Regions from separate parts of the Sagittula sp. NFXS13 genome, predicted to be linked through region 2. Evidence: riboswitches for the same ligand, from Rfam matches in the RefSeq annotation. Region 2 holds a riboswitch; each other region holds the start of a gene.
What was found. Region 2 has a riboswitch for cobalamin ahead of J4E08_RS01665 (TonB-dependent receptor plug domain-containing protein). Riboswitches for the same ligand answer to the same signal wherever they lie in the genome.
Positions count from the first base shown of each region.

Region 1: another riboswitch for cobalamin. It lies ahead of J4E08_RS12975 (energy-coupling factor ABC transporter permease); the one in region 2 lies ahead of J4E08_RS01665 (TonB-dependent receptor plug domain-containing protein).
Region 3: another riboswitch for cobalamin. It lies ahead of J4E08_RS13040 (DUF1636 family protein); the one in region 2 lies ahead of J4E08_RS01665 (TonB-dependent receptor plug domain-containing protein).
Region 4: another riboswitch for cobalamin. It lies ahead of J4E08_RS12875 (DUF1636 family protein); the one in region 2 lies ahead of J4E08_RS01665 (TonB-dependent receptor plug domain-containing protein).

Region 1 is NZ_JAGEMH010000005.1:164,553-168,399, reverse strand. Features, by position in the region: gene cobM (precorrin-4 C(11)-methyltransferase) at 1-95, shown strand, start outside; gene J4E08_RS12985 (cobyrinic acid a,c-diamide synthase CobB) at 92-1,402, shown strand; gene cobA (uroporphyrinogen-III C-methyltransferase) at 1,399-2,118, shown strand; cobalamin riboswitch at 2,145-2,324, shown strand; gene J4E08_RS12975 (energy-coupling factor ABC transporter permease) at 2,384-3,061, shown strand; gene cobF (precorrin-6A synthase (deacetylating)) at 3,126-3,847, shown strand, end outside.
Region 2 is NZ_JAGEMH010000001.1:342,858-346,704, reverse strand. Features, by position in the region: gene J4E08_RS01675 (FkbM family methyltransferase) at 1-464, shown strand, start outside; gene J4E08_RS01670 (glycosyltransferase family 2 protein) at 520-1,569, shown strand; cobalamin riboswitch at 1,703-1,909, shown strand; gene J4E08_RS01665 (TonB-dependent receptor plug domain-containing protein) at 2,044-3,846, shown strand.
Region 3 is NZ_JAGEMH010000005.1:177,643-181,489, forward strand. Features, by position in the region: gene cobN (cobaltochelatase subunit CobN) at 1-278, opposite strand, end outside; gene cobW (cobalamin biosynthesis protein CobW) at 288-1,343, opposite strand; gene J4E08_RS13040 (DUF1636 family protein) at 1,345-1,743, opposite strand; cobalamin riboswitch at 1,836-2,044, opposite strand; gene bluB (5,6-dimethylbenzimidazole synthase) at 2,124-2,798, opposite strand; gene J4E08_RS13050 (hypothetical protein) at 3,204-3,362, opposite strand.
Region 4 is NZ_JAGEMH010000005.1:147,826-151,672, reverse strand. Features, by position in the region: partial or broken gene J4E08_RS12885 (S-(hydroxymethyl)glutathione dehydrogenase/class III alcohol dehydrogenase) at 1-446, shown strand, start outside; gene J4E08_RS12880 (helix-turn-helix domain-containing protein) at 493-759, opposite strand; cobalamin riboswitch at 870-1,090, shown strand; gene J4E08_RS12875 (DUF1636 family protein) at 1,212-1,631, shown strand; gene J4E08_RS12870 (ABC transporter ATP-binding protein) at 1,628-2,425, shown strand; gene J4E08_RS12865 (ABC transporter substrate-binding protein) at 2,422-3,354, shown strand; gene J4E08_RS12860 (FecCD family ABC transporter permease) at 3,383-3,847, shown strand, end outside.

The DNA.
Region 1 (3,847 bases), on a different contig from region 2:
GCCTATATGCCGTGGACTATGATCGGCGCTATCGCCCGCAAAGCAGCGACAGCCCTTGGGCCAGCTGGACCGAAGAGACCGAGGCCAACGCATGAAGGGGCTGCTGATCTCTGCGCCGTCTTCGGGCACAGGCAAGACGACAGTGATGTTGGGGCTGTTGCGCGCGCTGAGCGATGATGGCCTCCGCGTCCAACCGTTCAAGTCCGGGCCGGATTATATCGACCCGGCGTTTCACAAGGCGGCCTGTGGTCGCGCGAGCTTCAACCTCGATGGTTGGGCGATGGGGGCAGACCTTTGGCAATCCATCGCGGCGCGTGGGCGGGACGCCGACATCTGCATCGCCGAAGGGTCGATGGGGTTGTTCGACGGTGTCGCCACGCGTGGTCAACAAGGCTTCGGAAGCAGTGCGGAAACCGCTCAGGCCATGGGCTGGCCTGTCGTTCTGGTGCTGGATGTGAGCGGGCAGGCGCAATCGGCAGCCGCCACCGCGCTCGGGTTTCGCAGCTACCTGCCCGATCTGCCCTATGCCGGGGTGATCCTGAACCGCGTGGCCTCGCCGCGCCACGAAAGGCTGGCGCGCCTGGGGATGGAGCGCGCAGGCCTCCCGGTGCTTGGCGTTCTGCCCCGGCGGGGGGATCTGTTGCTGCCCGAGCGGCATCTGGGATTGATACAAGCCGTCGAGCATCCCGATCTTGACGCGGCAATCGCAGACTACGCCGCCTTTGTACGGGAACACCTCGACCTCGATCTGATCCGCGATGCCGCGGAAGGGCATGATCTGCCGTATCGCGAGAAAATGCCCCATCGCCCACCGGCCCAACGCATCGCGCTGGCCCAGGACGCCGCGTTTTCCTTCACCTATCCGCATATCCTCGAAGGCTGGCGGGACGCCGGGGCGGAGGTCCTTCCGTTCTCTCCGCTGAACGACGAAGCGCCGGACAGGACGGCCGATCTTGCATGGCTGCCCGGTGGCTACCCGGAGCTGCACGCCGGAACACTTGCCGCTGCCGAGACCTTTCGCGACGGGCTGCGCCGATTTGCCGAAACGCGCCCCGTTCATGGCGAATGCGGTGGCTACATGGCGTTAGGAGAAGCACTGATCGACGCCTCCGGCACCCGGCACCGTATGGCCGGGCTTCTGGGTCTCGTCACCAGCTACGAGAAACGCAAATTTCATCTGGGGTATCGCCGCGCGGTCCTGCAAGCCTCCCTGCCCGGTTTTGCCGCCGGCGCCGCGTTGCGTGGGCATGAGTTCCACTATTCCAGCATCATCGAGCAACCTGACGCCGCGCTGGCCGAGGTCCGCGACGCGGACGGGACGCTTGTCCCGGAAACCGGGTCATGGCGCGGCCATGTATCCGGCACCTTTTTTCACCTCGTCGCGCAGGAGGAACCGGCATGACCGGCTTCGTCAGTTTCGTCAGTTCAGGCCCCGGCGATCCGGAGCTTTTGACGCTCAAGGCAGTGAACCGTCTCGGGCGGGCGGATGCGGTCTTGTTCGACGACCTGTCCTCGGGTCCGATCCTCAGCCATGCGCGGGCGGGGGCCGATCTGGTGGGCGTCGGCAAACGGGCAGGACGCCCCTCGCCCCGTCAGGACCATGTCAGCCGCCTACTGGTGGAATATGCACAGCTGGATCAACGGGTGGTGCGGTTGAAATCCGGGGACAGTGGCATCTTTGGTCGGCTCGAAGAGGAAATCACCGCGCTGAAGGCCGCCGGCATCGGTTACGAGATCATTCCCGGTGTGCCATCGGCCTGTGCCGCCGCCGCCGCAGCTGGCATCCCGCTGACCCGGCGGCTGACGGCACGTCGCGTGCAGTTTGTCACGGGCCACGATGTGTCCGGCCAACTGCCGGAAGACATGAACCTGAGCGCGCTGGCGGACCCGACGGCCTCGACCGTCTTGTTCATGGCCAAACGGACTTTCCCGAAACTGCTCGCCATGCTCAGCGACGCTGGGCTGCCGGGCGATACACCTGCGATCCTCGCAGAGGCGATCAGCACGCCCGAGCAGACCATCCAACGCCACACTGTCACGTCCCTGTCAGAGGCGCTCGAAAATTGGCTTTCCGACAAACCCGCCCTGATCCTTTACGGACCACTGGCAGAGACATGAAACGAGAACCACGAAAGGAGACCGACATACCGACCGCCACGTACGGTGTCACGACCCGTGACGAATAGGGAACCGGGTGAAACACCTGGACTGCCCCCGCAACTGTAAGCGGTGAGCGTGAAGGACTGCCACTGGCCCATTGGCTGGGAAGGCCCCGAACGCCGCGACCCGCAAGTCAGGAGACCTGCCGTACTCATCACCCCCCGCCAGTCCGGCGGGTATCCCCGCTGCCGGAGGGGCAGCACCATATATGAGGGACTAGACCATGCATATTGAACCCGGCGTCGTGGACGGCGCCAAAATGGCATTTGCCTACGCAACAGCGGCAGGCGCGGCAGGTTACACGGCCAAACTGGTGCGCGATGAACTGCGCTCAAGCAACGTTGTTTCACTGGCCACCCGCACCGTTTTGGCGGCTGTTGGAACCTTCGTCTTTTTTGAAATCATGCCGCATTTCGCGGTCGGCGTGTCAGAGGTGCATTTCATCCTCGGGACCACGCTGTTGCTGCTTCTCGGCGCGGCCCCGGCGGCGCTTGGCCTCGCGCTCGGCCTGCTGGTACAGGGGATGTTCTTTGCCCCGACCGACATGCCGATGTATTTCGTCAATGTCACGACCCTGCTGGTGCCGCTCTTTGCGATCACCGAATTGGCGCGTCGGATCATTCCACGACAGACGGCTTACGTCGACCTCGGGTACGGCGAAGTGCTCAAACTCTCCGCCCTTTATCAGGGGGGTGTCGTGGCCTGGGTCGCGTTCTGGGCAATCTACGGCCAAGGCATCGGTGCCGAAAACCTGAGCTCAGTGCTCAGCTTCGGCGCAGCCTATATGCTTGTCGTCATCGTCGAGCCGGTGGCCGACCTTGCCGTATTGGCCGTGGCAAAAGCACTGCGCAATAAGAACACGTCCGGCATTTTCACGGATCGGTTGTTTAACGCGGCCTGACCCCAACATTCCCCTCCGGGCCGCACAATCGGCGGTCCGGAGTTTTTGTGATCGAAAGACGACCATGATACGCGCACCCAAAGACATCTGGCTGATCGGCATCGGCACCGGCAGCCTGTCGCATATCACGCTGGAGGGGGTGGCCGCCTTGCGGGATGCCGCCCTCATCCTTGTGCCCCGCAAGGGTGCTGGCAAGGACGATCTGGCAGAGGTGCGTCATCAAATCATCGCGGCCAGCGAAACCCGGGCCAAAGTGGTGCATTTCGACTATCCCGAACGCGATCCCGCTTTGCCTTATCAGGAGCGTGTCGCGCTCTGGCATGACGAGATCGCAAACCGCTGGGCGGCTGCGCTGGATACGGCCCAGGTCGATGGCCCCGTGGCGCTTTTGGTCTGGGGGGACCCGTCTCTGTATGACAGCACGTTGCGTATTGCCGCGCGGCTGACACCCGAACCCAAGGTGCGCGTGATCCCCGGCATCACTGCGATACAGGCGTTGACGGCAGCGCATGCGATCCCGCTAAACACCGTCAACGGCGCAGTGCATGTCACCACCGGGCGCCGTTTGCGCACACTCGGGTTGCCTCAGGGCGATACGACAGTGGTGATGCTCGACGGGGAGTGTGCCTTTAAGGACCTCCCACCCGATGGGCTACACATCTGGTGGGGCGCCTACCTGGGAACAAGGAACCAGATCCTCATTCACGGTCCGCTCGACGAGGTTTGCGACGAAATCATTCAAACCCGAAGCGACGCTCGCGCTCAATTCGGATGGATCATGGACAG
Region 2 (3,847 bases):
GGGTCGTGTCCTACGAGGCGAACCCGTCTTTGATCGACTACATCCGCTCGGTTCATGCCGCCAACGGGGTGCAGGTCGCGGAGGTCCGCAACGCGCTGCTGACGCCGGAGGGCGGCGACCCCGTGCCGTTTTACATTCGCCAAAATTTCCTTGCGTCCTCGATGGACGGCACCATTGACACGGATCTGATCACCGGGACCGCCCAGATCGATCAGCACGCCATTGGCCCGGTTCTGGATGAGGTGAAACCGGATGTTCTGGTGTGCGACATCGAAGGCGCGGAGGCCGATGTGCTGCCCGCCGGGGATTGGACCGGCCTGCGTGTGGCGGTGATCGAGCTGCACCCGCAATGGATCGGTCAAAGCGGCGTGCAAGCGGTGTTTGACGCCATGCACAAGGCCGGCCTGAGCTATTTCCCGAAAGCCTCGGAACAGAAGGTCGTGACCTTCCGCAAGGGCTGGTGACGCCGCGCAGGGTCTGTCAGGTTCAGGCCCGAAACACGCCACAGGATTGCGATACATGAACATCACAGCCGTGCTTTTCGTCCGCAACGAAGCGGCCTTCTTGCTGGATTGGATGGCGCATCATCTGGCCTGTGGCGTGACACATGTGGTGGCCCTGTCCAACGCCTGTGACGATGGCACAGATGCGATGCTGGATCGGCTGGCCGAGCTGGGGCATGTGACCCACATCCGCAACGATGGCCCCTATGACAAGGGCGGCATCCAGTTCACCGGGCTGAAACTGGCAGACACATGCAGCGCGGTGCGGGAGGCTGACTGGTTGTTGTCGCTGGACATCGACGAATTCGTGAACGTCCACGTGGGCGACCGTACCCTGCCCGGCCTGATCGCTGCCCTGCCCGACGCGGACGCCATTACGCTCACGTGGCGGCTGTTCGGCAATGCGGGCGTGGTGCGGTTCGAGGACACTCCGATCCCTGAACAATTCACCCGCGCCGCGCCCGAGATCATGCATTGGCCGTGGCGCGCGGCGATGTTCAAGACGCTCTACCGCAACGATGGCACCTACCGAAAGCTCGGCGTGCATCGGCCGCGCAACCCCGATCCCGACCGGGTAGATCAGGGGCGGTGGGTGGATGGATGCGGCAACGCGCTGGATGCACAGTTCCGCACCCGCCGGATCTTTTCCAACTATGGGCGACCCATGTACGCCATGGCGCAACTGAACCACTACCCGCTCGGCGCGATGGAAAGCTACGTGCTCAAGGCCGACCGGGGCCGCGCGGTGCATGCGGATCAATCGCTTGGAATGGATTACTGGGTGGAGAGGAACTGGTGTGTCGCCGAAGACCGTTCCGTGCTTGATCTGCCGGGGGTGGCGGAGCATCGAGCAGGGTTTGCCGCTGATCCGGTGCTAGACCTGTTGCACACGCAGGCCGTCGCATGGCGCAAGGCGCGGTTCGAGGCGCTTTTGGCGCAGGAGCCCATGCGCGCGCTTTTTGCCCGGCTCCTGATGACGCCCCCGGCGCGCCCGGTTCCCCTGGACGCCGCGCGGTTTCTGGCCCGGCACGCCACGATGGCCCGGCAAAGCGACGACACGGACTGAGGGCGACCGCCGTATCGTCCTGCGCAGATCACGTGCACCAAATATCGGCCGCGCGGTGTTGCATTCGCGCCGCACTCCTTGCGTCCGCGCGCTCTACGACCAAGCGACAGCTTTCCCCGTGTGCGCGGCCCGGCTAGTCAGGCGCTGCTTCGGTCCGGACACTTTCCGGATAATAGGGAATGCGGTGCGGGCGATCTGGCCCAATGCCGTGACTGCCCCCGCAACTGTAAGTGGCGAGTGAAGCCGGATGAAACCACTGCGTCAGGCGTTGCCTGCGCGGGAAGGACCGGCCAAGCTGCGACCCACAAGTCAGGAGACCTGCCGAAGAGATCACCCAGCCAGACGCGGGGCGCGTCAGGAGCTACGGTCCCATTCCGTTGAGGTGACGTTTCGTCGGGCCCGTCGGATCTGTCTGTCGGGCACCAGATCTGACCCGTGGTCCCTGACCGGATCACCAAGACGGAGTGTCCGTGTATGACCCACGCACGCATCCTTTGCACCACCGCGCTTTGTGCGCTGGCCTCGACCGCACACGCGCAAGCCTATGACCTTGGCACGCTGGTTCTGTCGGGCAGCCTGTCGCCGGTTCCGGCAGAACAGACCGCCTCCACGGTGGAGATCATCGAAGAAGACGCGCTGTCCGTGGCTGCTGACACCCCGCTTTTGCAGACCCTGTCGCGCCAGCCCGGCCTGTCCTATTCGTCCAACGGCGGGCTTGGCACCACGACCAACCTGCGCGTGCGGGGGCTGGACGTGCGTTATACCGCCGTGCGCTTTGACGGCATCGACATGTCCGACCCGTCCAGTGCGCAGACGTCCTTCAACTTTGGGCGCCTGTCCGGCACGGCCGTGTCGCGGGTCGAGGTGCTCAAGGGCGCGCAATCGGCGCTTTATGGCTCCGAAGCGATTGGCGGCGTGATCAACCTTGAAAGCTGGAAGCCCACGCGTGACGGTGCCTCCGCCGAGGTCGCGCTTGAGGCCGGCAGCTACGAGACCTTCATCGGGTCTGCTTCCACCGGGTATAAATCCGCACGTGGCGAGATCGGCCTGACCTTTGGCCGCACCGCGACGGAGGGGTTCTCCACCCGTCCGGGCAACGATGAGGACGATGGGTTCTGGCAGGATGAGGTCGTGGCCTCGGCCCGCTACGACGTGACAGAGGCCGTCGAAGTGGGCTTCACCGCCTTCTGGCGCGACAGCGAGCTGGACATCGACCGCAGCAACACCAACCCCGATGGACAGAATTTCACCATCGAGCGCGGCGCGCGCGTGTTCGCCGAAGGCAACAACGGCGGCCCGCTGACGGCGCTGCTGGCCTTCAGCCGCTATTCCATCGAGCGCGATGACCCGACCGGCTTCACCACCTTTTTCGACGGTATGCGCGATGAGGCGGAGTTCAAGCTGGGCTACGACGCCGGTGGCGCGATCACCGCGGACTTTGGCCTGACCGGCACCGTGGAAACTGCGGAGACGTCAGGCTTCGATGAGGAAGACGAGGTGAACAGCGCGGCGTTCGGCGAAGTGCGCTGGCAGATGAACGATGCGGCAACGCTGTCGTTCGCCTTGCGTCACGATGACAATTCCGACTTTGGCGGGCAGACCACCGGACGTCTGGCCATGACCTACGGCATTGCCCCCGACCTGATCCTGCGCGCCGTCGCGGGCACAGGCTATCGCGCGCCCTCCCTGTTCGAGCGCTACAGCTCTTACGGCAACCCCGATCTCGACCCCGAGAACAGCCGCACCGCCGAGATCGGCATCGAAAAGCGCTACGGTCAGGACACCTTTGTGAAGGCGACCCTGTTCTACACCGAGATCGACGACCGCATTGACTATGACTTCGGGACCTCGACCTACAATCAGGTTTCCGGCACCACCGTATCCGAGGGGCTGGAACTGTCGGGGGCCTATGCGCTCAATGATGCTGTGACCTTTGCCGGGGCCTACACCTATACCAACGCCGAAACAGATGGCGTCGCGGCACAGCGTGTGCCGCGCTATGATCTGGTTCTGGGTGTGGAAGCAGATCTGTCCCCGCGCCTGCGTGGCAGTGCCGAGGTGCAGCGCCTGGCCGACATCGAGGCGTCGGAATTTGCCCCGACGGATCACAAGGTCGGTGATTACACGCTGGTCAATCTTGGGCTCAGCTACGACGTGATGGACGACAGCGAACTGTACATGCGGGTCGAAAACGCGCTGGACGAGGATTATGAAACCGCTGGCGGCTACAACACCTCCGGTCGGGCTGTCTATGTCGGTATCAAGACCTCCTTCTGAG
Region 3 (3,847 bases), on a different contig from region 2:
AATCCGCCGATCAGACGGATCAGGACACCCTTGGCCCCGGCAAGAGTATTGTCCACGTAAGTGTCGACCGACAGCGGATGCCGCAGGGCAGACAGGTTGGCAAGCCGCAGGCTGGGCAGCCGTCCCTCAGGACCGCCGCCGCGTCGCCATCCGGCGGCAAATGCCCCGAGATCACTGTCTGAAAAGGACAGCACCACCAGATCCGCAGGGCTTTGGCCCATATCGGTCGGTGTGGCGGTCTCTTCCAGACCGTGACTTTCGCGGAAAACGACGTGCATGAGAGTGCGCTACTGAGCGAGTTGTGGAGCAGGGATCAGGGCCGCGCCAATGACCTGCGCGTCGATGTTGTCATGTTCGGCAATCACGACAAGCCTGCCCTGTCGCGGCTCATCCTTTCGCCAGGCGCGATCAAACTGGTGCCGCACGCGACCGCCTACAGCCTGCACCAGAAGGCGCATCGGCTTGCCCGCCACGGAGGCGTATCCCTTCACCCGCAGGATGTTGTGATCCCGCGCAAGTCCTTCGATGGCGTTCACAAGCTGCGCCGGGTCCGCCAGTTCGGGGATGTCCACAACGATCGACTCGAAATCGTCATGCTCGTGGTCGTCATGGTCGTCGTGATGAGACGGGCGCGCAGCAATGTCATCCTCTGCCGCAGCACCAAGACCAAGGATCACGCGCGGGTCCACGGCGCCTTCGGCGACCTCGACCACTGGCAGCGCGCGCGGCGCGTCCTGCGCGATCCGGGCCATTGCCTTTGCCACACCATCAGGCCCGGCAAGGTCGGGCTTGGTCAACAAGATGATGTCCGCGCAGGCGATCTGATCCGCGAAAACTTCCGACAGAGGGGTGTCGTGATCGAGGCTGTCATCTGCCAGGCGCTGCGCGTCGACCGCTGCAACATTCGGAGCAAATCGCCCGGCGGCCACTGCCTCTGCATCGGCGAGCGCGATTACCCCGTCCACAGTGATACGCGACCGGATGTCTGGCCAGTCAAAGGCCTTCAGCAGCGGTTTCGGCAGGGCGAGGCCGGATGTCTCGATGAGAATATGATCGGGACGCGGCTCCAGTGCCATCAGTGCCTCGATCGTGGGGATGAAGTCATCCGCGACGGTGCAGCAAATGCAACCGTTTGCCAGCTCCATGATGTTTTCCGCCGGACAGTCGGGCAGGGCGCAGCCCTTGAGGATCTCGCCATCCACACCCACATCGCCGAATTCGTTGACAACGACAGCCAGCCGGCGCCCGCCGGGGTTTTGCAGCAGGTGGGAAATCAGGGTCGTTTTGCCAGACCCCAGAAATCCCGTGATCACGGTGACAGGCAGCTTTGAAAGTTCGGTCATGTCAGGCGTCCTCGGGCATGGAAACAGGGGGGATACGGGCGATGCAGTTGCGTTTGAAATGTTCCGGGCGTTGCCGCCACGGGATGATGCCTTCAGCGCTTTCGTGATATTGCGCGGCACCGTCGAGGATCATGTCCGGATGCACCTCTGGATCGACGCGGCCAAAAACATAGGTCCAGCGGGCATCACCTCCGCGCAGCGCGATGGTGCAGCCATGGTCACAGTTCTGAAGGCATTCGACAGGCGTGACGGTCAGGCCCTCGGGACAGGGGCGGCTGGCGATCTCGTCAAACAACATCTGTCCGGGGCGTCGCGCGTCGGCAGGTAGGTCCTGTCCGCATCGACATTTGATGCAGACCAGAAGCTCTGCGCGCGGCTGAACTGAGCCAGCTGTGGTCATATCCTCGGTCCCATTTTGTATGGGACGCGGGTCAGATGGCGGAAGGGTCCTGTTGCCAGGGCGCACTCCGTCACCGGAACACCCCGTCCGGTTACACTCGGTTTGCGTTGGCAGGTCTCCCGGCTTGCGGATATCGGGCCTCAGGCCCGGCGGCGGTCCTGCCTTCCCGGCTTTCGCCAGTGGCTTTGGACAACCTTTCCGGTCACGGTCGCGGGGGCGGCTGTGCTTAACCCTCCAGAGTAGAGGGCCGCACATTCCCTTTTCACCTGTTCTCACAGGCACCAACACACGTGCAATTGGTTCGAAACTGATGCGCTTGTCAATCGGGGTGTCGGAGATTTTTTCGTTGATCCTGCAACCTGTCGACGCGATCGGTGGTGTCAGTCAGTCCAATGTTCCTGCATGATGAGGTCGTCCAGATGCAGGCGCTGACGCCATCCGCGTGCGGCCAGTTCAGGCTGATCGAACAGCTTGTCAACATAACCCAGACAGAGATACGCCACCAGCTCGACATGTTCCGGGATACCCAGAATCTGCTTCAGCACCTCGTGGTCAAAGATGCTGACCCAACCCATTCCAATGCCTTCCGCACGGGCGGCGAGCCACATGTTTTGAACGGCGCAAACCGTTGAATATACGTCCATTTCAGGGTTGTTCGTGCGCCCCAGTATCACCTTGCCGCCGCGCGTCCGGTCGCAGGTCACGGCAATGTTCAAAGGGGCCTTGCAGATGCCTTCGAGTTTCAACGCCCGATAGGCGTCGCGACGTTCATCGGGGAACATCTCGGCTGCCTCGTCATTGGCCTCGGCAAAGAGTTTTTGCACCTTTTCGCGTTGCGCCATCTCGCGGATCAGAATGAAATTCCAAGGCTGCATGAAGCCCACCGAGGGTGCCGCATGTGCCGCCTCCAGCACGCGCCGCAAAGCGGCCTCGTCCAACGGATCTGAGCGGAATTCGTTCCGCACATCCCGTCGCGCGTTTATTATGTCGTACAGCGCGGCACGCTCGTCAGGGTTGAATTCACGCGCCGTTTCTGGCGCCGGAGATTTGGGCATATGAGCCTCCGCAAAAGAAAATCGCAATGTGATGGGCTTTGCCATGATGGTCGCCCGAGGCCACGCTTAGGTATCGAACTCCCGCATGCAGTCATATCTGCGGTATGGCCAATCCGAAGGCCGCATGTGCAAATCGAGCGTGTCGTTGCGGTTTTTGTAGTCAGGCGGTGGCACTTTGGGTGGAAAGTGGCGGCGAATTCGTCATGGACTGACAGAAAGCGCGACGCCTGGCGAGGGAATTTGAACAGTCACGCGGTCTTTCCTCGCCGCTGGTGCGCCTGTAAAACGTATCGATAAGCTGCAAAATGCTCTTAAGCTCCCCTCAGACAGCCTGCCTGTGGCACGACGCCGCTCCGGTCGCAGCGGCGGGCCCCCGACCCCAACCGATAGGAATAGTCGCCCGACTCATGGTCGCCTTTTTGGACCATCGGGACGGCGCTTCCGAGCTTTTTCAAGGCCAATCCGCTTCTCACGGCGATCCATATCATAGATCGCGATGGTCACCAGCTCGTCGCTCTGCAAACGTTTGAGCAATTGCGACACCTGCTTCTCGTCGAGCTGCACTATCTCCGTAATCACCGTTTACAGAACGGCGGGCTGGCCTGTGCGGAAAGGTTCTGTTCCTAAAGCCGGCACTGATGGCGAGCACGGAAAAGGCTGGCTATGTCAGATGGAAGGGCGAGAGAACCACGTCGATGCTTGTCTGCCAGTTCCTAAAGATCTGCCAGAATCGATATCAGGGGCTGTCCATCGGGATCACGACTTCTGCACCCGATATACCGAGGCTTTCACCCATTGCTGAAGCCGTCTTTCCTCCGGCCTTGAATACGCATTCTAATCCTAACGATGACAGTATCCTACTAGACCTTCTAGTAGGAGCATTTCATCCGAATAAGCAGTTGGCCGAATTTGGGTCGAGGCTGTTGAAACGGCGCGATCTAAGTATTTCGACACACCGCGCAGCCAGACACCGAAGGCACACTTGAGACCTGCCGATCAGCTTTTGACACCTGTTTGGTTACGTTGATATGTCCGGCGTGCAGCTCGGG
Region 4 (3,847 bases), on a different contig from region 2:
ATTTCGCGCAATCCATTCAGGATGTCATCGTCGAGATGACAGACGGCGGCGTCGATTATTCCTTTGAATGCATCGGCAACGTCAACGTCATGCGCGCGGCGCTGGAATGCTGTCACAAAGGCTGGAGCGAATGCACCGTGATCGGCGTGGCCGGCGCAGGCGAAGAGATCGCGACGCGGCCCTTTCAGCTTGTGACGGGCCGTGTCTGGCGCGGGTCGGCCTTTGGTGGCCTGCTCTGGCGCAGCCAGCTGCCGGACATGGTGGACGAATGACTCCGGGGCGACTTCGACGTCGATCCCTACATCACCCACAACATGACGCATGAGCAGATCAACACCGCGTTCGATCTGCTGCACGCTGGGCAGTCGAACCGCTCGGTCACCCACTTCCAGACGTCCGAGACGATGCTGGTCAATGATCTGCCCGGGGTGATCGTCCCGGCCTGATCGGAGAGGCGCCCGGTTGGCCTGTCTTCACAATGGACAGGCCGCTTCAGCAGCAGCTACAGGAGACACCGTGCGTGAAATCGAAATCCGCGTCGGTCAGCGGTTCCGTGCCAGAGAAGGCCTCCGGTCGCACACGCAGCGTGTCGGACAGCTTCGTCAGCATGTCCGCGCTCGGCGCGTCCTTCATCGGCAAGGCTCCTTCGAGCCGTGCAAGCTGGCGTTCCGACAGGCCCGACAGCTTTGCCAGCTTCGGGCGACCAAGGCCACGCAGCTTGCGGATATCGGTCAGTCGTTCGGGGGAAATGGCAGTCATGTCTGCTCCGCGGTCCGTGAAAACGAGACGACGGGATACCGTAGGTTGCCACTGAAAATCAATCTTGGATCGCATAGCCTTTCGTCCTTGCAATCCACCGCGCGCATGCCTCATCTAGGGGCAGATGGTTCCCGAACGTCCGCGCTCTGCGCTGGCGGCAGGGATGAAAAGGGAACGTGGTGCGGTGCCTGTCAAGGTGCCAAGTCCGCGACTGCCCCCGCAACTGTAAGCGGTGAGCGACCCCGAAAGGCCACTGGACGTCCGCGTCCGGGAAGGTTCGGGAGAGCGTTGACCCGCAAGTCAGGAGACCTGCCATCACCGCCCGTGATCCCACGGGTGGAATTCCAACCCATCAGGCGGGGTGCCTGGTCAGGAGATCATGATGACACAGCGGCTTTTCCCGCAACGACATGGTTTTGCACGCGCCCCCCGTATTCCGGGCGGAGGGCCCCATGGCATCCAGCACAACATTTTCGACACGCCACAGGATCACGGTCTGCACCTCTTGCAAGCACAAGGGCAACCATTGTCGCCCCGGCTATGAGCTGATCGACAAACTGCGCCGCGCCATCGCGGAGGCAGACGACGCGGTCCCCGAAGACTTCGAGATTTCCGGCGTGGCCTGCATGGCCGGATGCGACCGCCCCTGCACCGTGGCCTATCACGGCACGCGCAAGGCGACCTATCTTTTCGGCGACATCGATCCGGCCACGGACATCGCAGACCTCGTCGCCTTCGCGCGCCAGTACGCATATCTGCAGGACGGCTGGTGCTCCTCGGTGGATCGCCCCGGCAAGCTGCGGCGCACGACACTCGCAAGGGTGCCCGCGGCGATGATGGTGATTGAGGAGAGCGAGGCGCAGGTCTCATGAGCGCCGCTTCCCTGACGGTGGATGGCGTGTCCTGGGCCACGCGCACCGGCAAGACCCTCGTGCATCCCCTGAGTTTCGCGCTTGAGCCGGGCCGCGTGCTGGGCATCGTTGGCCCGAATGGTGCAGGCAAGACGACGCTGTTGCGGCTGCTTTATCGCTATCATCGCCCGGCAAGCGGGCGCGTTGCGGTGAATGGTGACGACATCTGGCAGCTGTCTGCCCGTGTCGCGGCACAGCGCATCGCCGCCGTTCTGCAGGAGCAGCCCAGTGACTTTGCCCTGACCGTGGGCCAGATCGTGGCGCTGGGGCGCACGCCGCATCGCCGGGGCTTCGGTGGCAGCACTGGCGCGCGGGATCAGCAGATCATCACGCAGGTCCTCGACCGGTTGGACCTGCATGGGCTGGCGGACCGGCATTTGGGCGCGCTGTCCGGCGGCGAACGCCAGCGCGTCATGGTCGCCCGCGCGCTCGCTCAGGAGCCGCACCTGCTGATCCTCGACGAGCCGACCAACCATCTCGACATCCGCCACCAGCTCGAAGTGCTGCAACTCATCCGCGACCTGCCGCTGACCATCGTCACCTCGCTGCATGACCTCAACCTCGCAGCGGGGATCTGCGACACGATACTGATGCTCGACGCGGGCCGCATGGTGGGCTTTGGCGCGCCCGATACCGTCCTGTCAGAGGGCGCAGTATCGCGCGTGTTCCGGGTCGACGCCCGGCGCGAACGGCTCGCGCCCTCGAACACCGATCACCTTTCCTTTCATCTTCAGACCCAAGGGTACACCTCATGAAGACGCTTCTCCTCACCTCTGCCCTGGCGCTCACCGCCAGCCTTGCTGCCGCTGGCACCACCGTCGAAAGCTGCAACCGCGAGGTCACCTTCGAGGCCCCGCCGCAGCGCGCCATCTCCAACGATGTGAACCTGACCGAGATGATGCTGGTGCTTGGCCTCGCGGACAAGATGGTCGGATACACCGGCATTTCAGGGTGGAAGACACTGGACGCGGACATGCGCGAAGGCGTCGAAGAACTGCCAGAGCTTTCCGCCAAATATCCGACCAAGGAGGTACTGCTGGGCGCCGACGCAGATTTCTTCTTTGCCGGGTGGAACTACGGCATGAAAGTTGGCGGCGAGGTCACCCCCGAGACGCTGGCGCCCTTTGGCATCAAGGTCTACGAGCTGACCGAAAGCTGCACCCACATCATGGCCAAGGACAAGGCCAGCATCGAAGACATGTACAACGACCTGCTGAACCTCGGACGCATCTTTGCCGTCGAGGACAAGGCAAACGACCTCGTTGCGGGCTACCGCGCAGACCTGGCGCGTTTTGCCGACGGTCTGGAAACCGGGGAGCCGCTGCGCGTCTTTGTCTACGACAGCGGCGAAGACACGCCCTTTACCGCCGGGCGCTATGCCATGCCCACGGCCCTGATCGAGGCCGCGGGCGGGACCAACATCATGGACGATTTCGAGAAAAGCTGGGCCACCGTCACTTGGGAAGAGGTGGTTGAGCGCAATCCGGAGGTCGTGGTGATCGTCAACTACGGCGAGGTCACCGCCGAGCAAAAGCGCGACTTCATGATGTCCAATCCGGCCTTCGCCGATCTCGACGCGGTGAAGAACGACCGTTTCGTCACGCTGGAATACGTCGAGGCCACGCCGGGACCGCGCAATATCGAAGCGGTCAAGACGCTGGCAAACGCCTTCTGGGGCGAGTGATCCCGTGAGCGAGACGACCCTCAATGCCGTGCCGCACCGCCATCATGTCAAAGGCCCCTTGGTCCTTGTGCTGGGCGGCATGCTGCTGCTCGCCTCGCTCTCTTTTGCCATCTCGGTCGGCGCGGTGCGCGTGCCGATCGAAACGGTCTGGGGCGTGCTTGGCAACAAGCTCGTGCCCGGGCTGATCGAGCCGCACTGGACCCAAGGCCGCGAGGCCATCGTTTGGGAAATCCGCTTCCCCCGTGCTCTGCTGGCCATGATGGTCGGTGCAGGGTTGGCGCTTGTGGGGGCGAGCCTTCAGGCCGTCACCCGTAACCCGCTGGCCGATCCGCATTTGCTGGGAATCTCCTCTGGCGGTGCCTTTGGCGCGATCCTGGCGCTGTTGCATACCGGACTGTTCATCGGTTTGCTGACGGTGCCTCTGCTGGCCTTCCTCGGCGCGTTGGGGGCGACCATGATCGTGCTGGCTGTCTCGAGGTTCACGGAGGCCACA